Regions from separate parts of the Paraburkholderia edwinii genome, predicted to be linked through region 3. Evidence: riboswitches for the same ligand, from Rfam matches in the RefSeq annotation. Region 3 holds a riboswitch; each other region holds the start of a gene.
What was found. Region 3 has a riboswitch for cobalamin ahead of KZJ38_RS21485 (HoxN/HupN/NixA family nickel/cobalt transporter). Riboswitches for the same ligand answer to the same signal wherever they lie in the genome.
Positions count from the first base shown of each region.

Region 1: linked by a shared signal. The riboswitch ahead of cobW (cobalamin biosynthesis protein CobW) and the one ahead of KZJ38_RS21485 (HoxN/HupN/NixA family nickel/cobalt transporter) in region 3 are both predicted to bind cobalamin.
Region 2: linked by a shared signal. The riboswitch ahead of KZJ38_RS34510 (CbtB domain-containing protein) and the one ahead of KZJ38_RS21485 (HoxN/HupN/NixA family nickel/cobalt transporter) in region 3 are both predicted to bind cobalamin.

Region 1 covers NZ_CP080096.1:2,129,798-2,133,065, forward strand. The annotation lists gene KZJ38_RS31230 (cobalamin biosynthesis protein) at 1-438, opposite strand, end outside; cobalamin riboswitch at 731-962, opposite strand; cobalamin riboswitch at 1,042-1,353, shown strand; gene cobW (cobalamin biosynthesis protein CobW) at 1,461-2,576, shown strand; gene cobN (cobaltochelatase subunit CobN) at 2,644-3,268, shown strand, end outside.
Region 2 covers NZ_CP080096.1:2,947,094-2,950,361, forward strand. The annotation lists gene KZJ38_RS34500 (LysR family transcriptional regulator) at 1-425, shown strand, start outside; gene KZJ38_RS34505 (CbtA family protein) at 422-1,165, opposite strand; gene KZJ38_RS34510 (CbtB domain-containing protein) at 1,180-1,407, opposite strand; cobalamin riboswitch at 1,449-1,593, opposite strand; gene KZJ38_RS34515 (histidine phosphatase family protein) at 1,653-2,258, shown strand; gene KZJ38_RS34520 (hypothetical protein) at 2,415-2,939, shown strand; gene KZJ38_RS34525 (dienelactone hydrolase family protein) at 3,099-3,268, opposite strand, start outside.
Region 3 covers NZ_CP080095.1:4,834,363-4,837,630, forward strand. The annotation lists gene KZJ38_RS21480 (UvrD-helicase domain-containing protein) at 1-698, shown strand, start outside; gene KZJ38_RS21485 (HoxN/HupN/NixA family nickel/cobalt transporter) at 902-1,963, opposite strand; cobalamin riboswitch at 2,023-2,210, opposite strand; gene KZJ38_RS21490 (copper chaperone PCu(A)C) at 2,296-2,742, opposite strand; gene KZJ38_RS21495 (PepSY-associated TM helix domain-containing protein) at 2,777-3,268, opposite strand, start outside.

The sequences.
Region 1 (3,268 bases), on a different replicon from region 3:
GTCGAACGTTGCGAGCGCAACGGAATCGGCTGTGGCATCGGCCGTAGCAATCGCGACGGTCACGCCGCCTTCGAATACGCGTTTCGGGGCGATCAGCCGGCCGGCGGCCGCGGCGAGCAGCGCGCACGGTTCGCATACGCCGTCGACGCCGAGGTGCGCGCGAACGTGAGGCGAGGGCGCAGTCATTTGTCCGGCATGGGACACCGCTGATGCCGCCGCGATCTGCTCGCGCGAAAAAACGTGCAGCGGCAGCGCATGGCGCGCGCAAAACCCGACAATGCCCGGTTCGTGAGCCTTGATGTCGATGGTGGCAATTGCGCGGACGTCGTCGATGGAGTGTGGGCCGAGCGCGCTGAGCACGGCCGCATCGATCTGTTCGACGCTCGCGCCGCGCTTGCAGCCGATGCCGACGGCGAGCCGCTTGATTGGCCGATTCATCGCGCGCCGCCGTGTGAATTGAGGAAAACCGTGGTGAAAAGTGCAGAAAAAAGCGCGAGGCAAAGCGCGCGGAAAACCGCGGGAAAACGCGCAGGACGAACCGCGGCTCGAAGCGCCGTCGTACGGAGAACCGCGCTGAGATGCGCGGAATAAAGACGTGTCATGCAATGCCACATAGCGTGCACGGCGGCGGCAAGCGGTAGCGATCAGTTGCTTGCGGTTGTATGCGATTACGCCGTGCGTGGGCGCCCGTATCCGTCCCCCGCGGAACCGGCGACTGGCGACCGTGACGTTCGCCCCCTCGCATCCGGCCGGTATCCGGGCTGACGGCCTCATGCGCATCGCCTTCCCATCGGCGGATGGCCGACAGTGGCATCGAAACGCATGCGCGGACATGAAATCCGCAGGCCGCTTACCGTTGGCGGGGACAGCACAGGTCGGGCGCCTGCCGGCGCTTCCTGTTTCCCGTTTAACCGCATATGAGCGCTACGCGCAGATGCGGCACCGGACGCGGGCATACGATAGCACATGAGCCCTTCGTCGCCGGGTGGACGAGGCGGCGTCGGCAGCCCCCAGCCTTGACGCTTCCCCCTTACCGCGCCTACACTCGCACGCACTTCTGGTGCTCGCGCGCGCCGTCCGGCGCGCGCAGTTAAACGGGAAACAGCAGGCCTGAATCCTGCCCGATGCGTTGTGCCGAATACGGCTGCCGCATCATCGCTTCAGGTCAACCTGTGCTGCCCCCGCAACGGAAGGCGAGCGCATCGCGGTGGTTGCGATGCAGAGCCGGCTTCGAGGTCCGCGCGCAAGGCCGCGCGGGCAGGCAAACCACTGCGCGAGAAACTGTTCACTCGTGTGGGAAGGTGAAGCGGCGCTCTCGCCAGCCCGGATACCGGCCAGAAGTCCAAGGGTTGACGCCGCGGGGTTGCGGCGTTCCGTCCACCATTTCGCGGCCTGATGTCGCATCTTGTCTGGCACAGGGTGTCGGCCATCGCGCCGCGATTCACATTCGCGAAGTCGCCATGCAAACCCAGATGCGCAAAATCCCGGTGACGATCGTCACGGGCTTTCTCGGCAGCGGCAAGACCACTCTGCTGCGCCATATTCTTCAGCACAGCGGCGGACTGCGGGCCGCCGTCATCGTCAATGAATTCGGCGAACTCGGCATCGACGGCGAAATCTTCAAAGGCTGCGGCATCGGCTGCGACGAAGACGGCCGCGAAATCGAAGGCCAACTGTACGAGCTCGCGAACGGTTGCCTTTGCTGCACCGTGCAGGAAGAGTTTTTTCCCGTGATGGAAAAGCTCGTCGAGCGCCGCGACCAGATCGATCACGTGCTGATCGAAACGTCGGGCCTCGCGTTGCCCAAGCCGCTCGTGCAGGCGTTCAAGTGGCCGTCGATCAAGAACAGCTTTACCGTCGATGCGGTGGTGACCGTTGTCGACGGTCCGGCTGTGGCGAGCGGCCAGTTCGCCGAAAACCCGGTCGCCGTCGATGCGCTTCGCCAGGCGGATCCGAACCTCGATCACGAATCGCCGCTGCACGAGCTGTTCGAAGACCAGCTGTCCGCCGCGGACCTCGTGATCCTCAACAAGATCGATCTGCTCGACGACGCGCGTGCGCAAGCGGTCGAAGCGACGATCCGCGAAGAGATTCCGGCGCAGGTGAAAGTGGTGCGCGCGCAGAACGGCCAGCTCGATCTGCACGCGCTGCTCGGGCTCGAGTCCGCGTCGGAGGAGACGATCCATCTGCGCCACGATCATCACGGCTCGGCCGACGACCCCGACCACGCCGACCATCACCACGACGAATTCGATTCGGTGGTCGTCAGCGCCCACGCCCCGTCGCGCGAAGCGATGATCGCCGCACTGCAGCGCGTGGTCGAGCAGCACACCGTGTATCGCGTCAAAGGCTTCGCGGCACTGCCGAACGCGCCGATGCGCCTCGTGATTCAGGGCGTCGGACGCCGCTTCGACAGCTATTTCGATCGACGCTGGCGGCCTGAGGAACTACAGGGCGAAGCAACGGCGAGCCCTCAGGCGAGCCGCTTCGTGATGATCGGCGAAGACCTCGAGCAACCGGTGTTGCAACGCGCGCTCGATGAGGCGCTGAGCACGCAGGCAGCACAACAGGCCTGATAGGCCCAGCGCGGGCGCGGCAGCTCTCCGCCACGCCCGTGCGCCACGAATACAAGGCGGCACGAACATGCATTTGCTGCGCACCACGCCGGGCGGCTTCGTCGACGATACGAAGGGCGTGATCCGGATCGATCAGCGGCCCGCGGAGATCGTTGTACTGAGCTCGGCCGATACGACGCTGTCGCTGCTCGCGAGCGTCGTGTCGCGCCTGCCGGCCGGTTTCCCGAGCGTGCGTCTGGCCAACGTGACGTACCTGCGGCAGCCGGCTTCGGTCGATTTTTACGTCGAAGACGTGTTGCAGCATGCGCGCGTGGTCGTGGTCGATCACCTCGGCGGTGAAGCGTACTGGCCGTATGGCATCGAACAGGTGGTCGCGCTCGCGGAGCGCAAGCAACAGACGCTCGCGATGTTCTCCGGCGACTTGCAGGAAGATCCGAACCTGATTGCGCGCAGCACTGCCGATGCGGCGCTGTGCCATCAGCTATGGCGCTATCTGCGCGAAGGCGGCCCGCAGAACGCCGAGGCTTTTTTGCGCTGCATCGCGTGGCGCGCGCTCGGCTTCGGGCGTGAGCCCGCCTTGCCGGTGCCGCTGCCCGCAGCCGCGCTCTACCACCCGTCGCATGACACGCCGACGGTGGCCGACTGGCAGGCCCGCTGGCGCGCCAATGCCCCTGTTGTAGCGATCCTGTTCT
Region 2 (3,268 bases), on a different replicon from region 3:
GGCATCCGCTCGCCCGCGCGAGGCGGCTCGCCATTGCGCAGCTTGCGCATGAGCCGTTCGTCATCGCGGCGAGAGAGGTTGGCGAGGGACTGCATACGACGATCGTCGAACACTGCCGCACGGGTGGGTTCGAGCCCGATGTGCGCTTCGAAGTGCGTCTGCAGCAAACCGTCCTGAGTCTCGTCGACGAAGGCGCGGGGGTCGCGCTCGTGCCGACGTCGATGCAGCGTGCTCAACTGGCGGGCGTGGTGTTCAAGTCGCTTGCGCAGGCGCCGTCGATTTCCCAGGTGCTCGTCTGGCTAGCGACGAACCGGAACCCGTGTCTCGCACGGTTTCTCGAGCTGGTCGAACAGGCTACCAATGAAAACGGCCTGCACGGGGTTGCCGTGCAGGCCGCGGAAGGCGGACACCAGCGCGCGCTTTAACCGGCCAGTCGCTGCTCCGGACGCGCCGCGCGCGACAAGCGCTGCAAGCGTTCGGCGAGCGCGCCGAACAGCAAACCGATCGCCGCCCACAACACCGCCTGCATGCCGAGCGCGGCAACACGGAACTTCCACAGTACGACTGCCGGAAACGCATCCGGCACTTCGTTGATGACCGGCAAGCCAGTCTGCACCGCCGCGATGATCACGATAAAGACGAGTCCCGCGACGATCGATCCGTTCCATGCGCCGAAGCGCACAGCCGCGCGACGCCGCACTTTCATTGAAAACACGAGGGCGGTCAGCGAAATGACGATCATCAGGAAATACAGCCCGGTGCGATAGCCGATCGTCTCCGGGTCGCCGACCGACGGCGGATTCGGCGGATACTTGAGCGCCGGTACGATTGCGATTGCAAGGAACGCGCCGAGCGCGAGCCACGCGGACAGTGCACGCACGCTCAACTTCCCGGCGCGGCCATACAGATATGCGAAGGTCAACGAGAAGAGCCCGCCTACAGCAGCGCCATACACGACGACACCGGTAAAGAGGCCGATACCCGCCTGCGTGCCGCGACTCACGAGTTCGGGCTCGGGTGCTTCGCCCTTCGCCGCGTCGGTTTTTTCTTCGAATGAAATAGCCTGGTCGACCTGCGGCTCGCCGACCACGCGCGCCAAACCGAATGTGAGCAGCCCCGCGGCGATGCCTGCGAGCATGCCGCGCACCAGCAATTTACCTACCATGGTTCGCTCCTGCGTCAGTGGCAGGGGAAGCCGAGCAGATGGCGGCCGTCGTGGACGAATTCGTGCACGTACATGCCGGGAATCAGCGAAGTCGCGCCCTGTTCGGCGCCGATGAAATAGAGCGCGAGCAACAACAGCAGGCCGCCGAAGACAACCCACGGCAACAGCTCGCGCAGCGGAATGGGCGTGGGCTGGGCGGCGGGTTCGAGTGCGTCGATCGGCTTGAAAACAGCGTCGGACATGACGGATATCTCCCTGGGGTTACGCGCCCCGATAGTTCGATTGAAGGAAATGGCACGAAGCTGGGTCTGACTCCCGGACCATCGATATGGCCGATTACAGTGGCGCGACCGCGCCGGGCTTGCACCGGCTTCCGCGCTTCGAGTAGCGCTTATTCTACGCGTTAAACTGTGCGGCCTAATGAAAGCTTTTCGCGAGCCGTGCGAATGTGCGCAGGCGTGCGGCCCGTGCACTCGAACGACATGACATGCAGACACGTCTCTGGTTGATCAGCCACGCATCGACTGCGGCGCAACGCAGCGCGACGTTCGCGGACGCGAACGAGCCGCTCGACGCGCGCGGCCTCGCCGAAGCGAACGCGTATGCGCAGCGCGCCCGCTTCGCATTCGACGGTGCACGCGAAGTACGTGCATTGACGAGTCCCGCAGCGTGCGCGCGCGACACGGCACAGGCGCTTGGCTTGAACGCGACAGTCGCCGCCGGGCTTGCCGATACGGATTACGGCGATTGGCGACGCGCGCGCGTCGCCGATATCGTCGTGCAGGCGCCGCAGGCACTGGATGCATGGCTGCGCGATCCAGCTGCGGCACCACCGCGCGGCGAATCGTTCGAAGCGGTTGTCGCACGCGTCGGCGCGTGGCTCGACGCGCTAGCGAATGACGATCTGGCTGATCTCACGGTCATCGCAATTACACATGCGGCCGTGTTGCGCGCGGCGCTCATCCATGTACTGCACGCGCCTGCCGCGGCATTCACGCAAATCGAAATCGCGCCGCTCGCAACAATCGAATTACGGTATTCGAAGCGCGGCTGGGCGTGGTGGCCTGACGCGCGAGCGAACTTGCAGCCATAGCGCGAAGCACCGCCTGGCAAGCGCACATTGCCTTAATCGAAGCCGTAGATAGGCCATTCGGCAGATTTCGCAGCGAACGGCGCACCGGTATCATCGCCCGTCACCCCATAGCCGGTCATAGGCGAGCGGCACAACGATACCGGACGATACCGAGCGATGCCGCTTTACCCGAACATTGATAACGAGATTCGCGCGCACATGAGTCGCATAGCCGAAGGCGAGCGCGTCAAGCCAATTGCCGTCGGCCGGCTGACCGACGATCAGCATCAGGCGATCTCAAGGCTACGGCTTTCCGTCGGACTGCCGGGGCTCGACGATCCTGAAATCTTGCTGCTCGGGCGTCACATCCACCAAAGCCGCGTGGTCAAGGATCAATACCAGCTCGACGACGTTCTATGCCAGATCCGTAGTTCGCTCGCGGAAACATCGGTCGTCCACGGTTCGTCGAAAATGACCGTCGTAAAGAGCACCGTTCCTCGGGCGGACGGTTACGGTTCAATGGTCAGGGATGAGGCTGTGCTTGAACTGCTGGCTCGCAAGCCGAAGGCGGAGTTGTTTTCCGTTATTCCGAAGGGAGACATTCCGCCAGCGAAACGTACGCAAAATCGTACGCAAACCCGCCCGCAAATAACGGGAGACCAGAAAAAGGAAAGGCCGCTCGAGAGCGGCCTGGAAGCTTGATGAATTTGCTCGCCCGGGTAACGAAAAGCTGGTCCGACGCCCCAGCAAATTCAACGGACAAATCGTACCTGTTATCGACGGTTCCCGCAAGCCATCCCGCGATTTGATCGCGGCTAGTCCGCCCAACCGTGCGCGTCCCGCCATCACATAAAACGCGCCTCAACCCGGCTTGTCGTCTCCCCCGCTCATCCCGGGCATCAACGTATCGCTGGGCCGCGCAATATCGAGCACCTTGCGCGCAGACTGAATACCAACCACCGGCAACCCCGCGGTATCGAGCATGCCGATCTGCGCGAGCACGGTCGCCTGATCCCAGTACACATGCAGGT
Region 3 (3,268 bases):
AGCGACTGGTGGCCGCGCGGACAGAAGCACCAAACCGAGACGGCCGCGTTCTCGTCATAGGCGACTCCATCAATGTCAATGGTCGCCATCAACTCACCATGCAGACGCCGGGCGCCACTTCCGTCGAGGCTGTCGACCTAAGAGACCTAGTGAACTTCGCCCGCCAGTTCGATTTGGCAAGTCCCAACGCGCTGCGACAAATTGCCGAGTTCGCAACATCACTGATGACCGGGGTGGGTGCTGCAAACTTGCTCACGCGAGTCGAAACGATACGAGGCGGCCGAGCCCGCACGCCCGCAACGCCAGCAGAAGTCGCAGCAGTAACGTTTATGGCTGCTCCCAGCCACGCGACTTCAATTGACCTGCTCCAGTCCCTCGCGGACCAACGCGGTGCGCGCGTTTACCGACCCGAAGTGCTGCACTGCTGCATCTCAGCGCTTAGAGCCGCCGGCGGCGAAGGTGGGTTCATTGGCGCGGCAATTCAGGCTCGCGAGCGAAACCGTCATCGGGGTCGGCCGCTGGGTCGGCGCGCCGTTGGAAGCACGCTTCTTCTGAAAGGTCTGGAGGCTGACGTCGCGGTCATTCTTGAGCCCGAGCGCATGACTGCACAACACCTCTACGTGGCTCTCACGCGAGGCGCAAGGAGAGTCGTGGTTTGCTCGTCGACGCCTTTGCTAACGCCCGCCGCGGGCCGATAGCGAACGCTCAATCAGCAACTTGATCTCACCCTCTCGATGGTGACGTCCGGGCCTCCACGACTGCTCCGCGCTCCAAATCGAACGTGCACTGCCGGACACCGAGCTTCCGCTCCCGACCCTGAGCAGACCTTCGAGTCCACCCTGCAGATGACTGCTTCCAGACGTGAAGCGGTCATCTGCCAAGTCCATGTGGTGAGACTCTGTCAGCCGAGATTGACCGGCAAATCGTCGTAGCGTTTGAACCTGTAGAACAGCACAGAAATCAGCCAGCTCGCGACGAAGACGCCGATCACCGCGTAGCCGAGCAAACCGAAGTTCTCCGACGCGGCGCCAATCAGGTCCCACGAGCCCCCCTTCAGATCGAGCTTGTCTGCGATCAACGCCAGCGCTTCAATGCCACCAATCAGCACGGCGACTACCACTGAAACGAAGGTGATCGTGATGTTGTAGTAGAGCTTGCGCACCGGCTTCATGAAGGCCCAACCATACGCGCCGAGCATCAGCACGCCATCCGCCGTATCGATCAGGCACATGCCGGCGGTGAACAGTGCCGGAAAGACCAGGATGGTCGCAAGCGACATGCCGTCGGCAGCCTGCGCGGCAGAGATGCCGAACAGCGCAACTTCTGTCGCCGTATCGAAGCCCAGTCCAAACAGGAAGCCGATCGGATACATATGCCAGCTACGCGTGACCAGCCGGAACAGCGGACGAAACACGCGCGAGAGGAAGCCGCGCTTGTTGAGCAGCATGTCCAGGTCTTCTTCGACCAGCCGCTCGCCGCGCTGCACGCGCCGGAACGTTTTCACGACCGACACGAGGATCAACACGTTGACCACAGCCAGCACCAGCAGAAAGCCGGCTGAGACGGATGTGCTGATCACACCGCCGATTGCCTTCATGTCTTCAAAGCGCGATTTCAATGTGACCGCCGCAAACGCCACCGCGACCGACAGTGCAATGACGATCGTCGAGTGGCCCAACGAAAAGAAGAAACCCACTGCGACGGGTCGCTTGCCACCCTGCATCAGCTTGCGCGTGGTGTTGTCGATCGCGGCGATATGGTCGGCGTCGACTGCATGACGCAAACCGAACGTATAGGCAAGCACTGCGGTACCGATAAGGCCGGGCCGCCCATGCAGCGCCGTTAGCGCCCAGATCCAGATGCCGATGTTTCCTGCGATAAGCAGCGAAAAAATCCCGATGACCTTACCGCGCAGTGCGTGTGCGCCATCATCGAAGAGACGGGAAAGGTATTGCCGTTGCATGAATGTCCTCGCATGCCAGGGTTTGAGCCACCCGACACGGGCGGCCAGGACCGGGGGTGTCGACGTCCCGGGCAGTGGCAGGTCTCCTGGCTCACGCATCATCGTCCGGCGCCGCCTTCCCGGTTTCCCAGTGTCTTCATCGCGCCGGGCTCCGCGCTCACAGTTGCGGGCACAGCTATGGCCTTGACAATCGCCTCACCATATTCCCTATTAATGCCTTGCGGCAACCATCGTGCCGCCGATTATCGCGCGGAAAACGCCTGGACGAATAACAAATGCGTTTGTGCGCGATACCTTACGGCATGCACGCCGGGTTTCGTGCGGATGCCGTCTCAGTGACCCATCGTGGCCGGACTTTTCGTTTCACATTCGGCTTGCAGATGCTCGCCGTCGCTGAAGACGAATATGAAGGGAATCCTGTCGCCGACCTTGAGCGGCCGTTTCGGCTGCTCCAGCATCACGTGATATCCACCTGGCTTGAATGCAAGCGTGCCATCGGCAGGCACACTGACTTTATCCACCATGTCCATCTTCGACATACTGCCGTTGCTGACCGTCTGGTGCAGCATCGCGCTGCCGTACGCGTCGGTCTGCACGCGAAGCAGGTCGACCGGCTTATGGCCCATGTTCATGACGCTGAAATAACCGCCCGATGGCAGATCGCCGGGCAATAGCCGGATCCAGCAGTCGGACACCATCATCGTTGCCGGGGCGGCGGTAGCACTTCCCGCCCATGCGAACGATGCCGCAACCAGAAAGAATGCTCGTGTGGCCGTCATGTCGTTCTCCTATGCACGAAAATGCCTTATGGCGTCACGCTGCGACCGGCCGCGATTCGCGGCCGAACAACATGCGGTCCATCAGCCAGACCGCGACCAGCGTCGCTCCCATCAGCGGAAACACAAGGCCAAGCACAACGAGGCCGACCTTCCAGCCTCGCATCGGCACACCAGCACGCTCGCGCGCGGGGGCGCCGAGCGTGCCTGCCGGCCGGCGCTTCCACCACATCACGCAGCCCGTCGCGGCGAGCGTTGCCAGTCCAAGCGAAATCGCCGTACAAACGAGCTGGTTCGCAAGGCCGAAGTAGCGGCCCATATGCAGCGACGTACCGTAAGACACTGCCTTTGCCACCGCGCCGTAATCGCCGTAGCGAATGTCTTTTAGTATTGCGCCGCTGTACTGATCGATGTACAGCGTGCGCTCGAGCTTCGGGTCAGCCGGAAAATACGACACCGAGTACACCCCGCTTGCGGAAGCGGGTAACGCGACGTCGTAGCCATCGGAGAGGCCGAGCGCACCCACCTG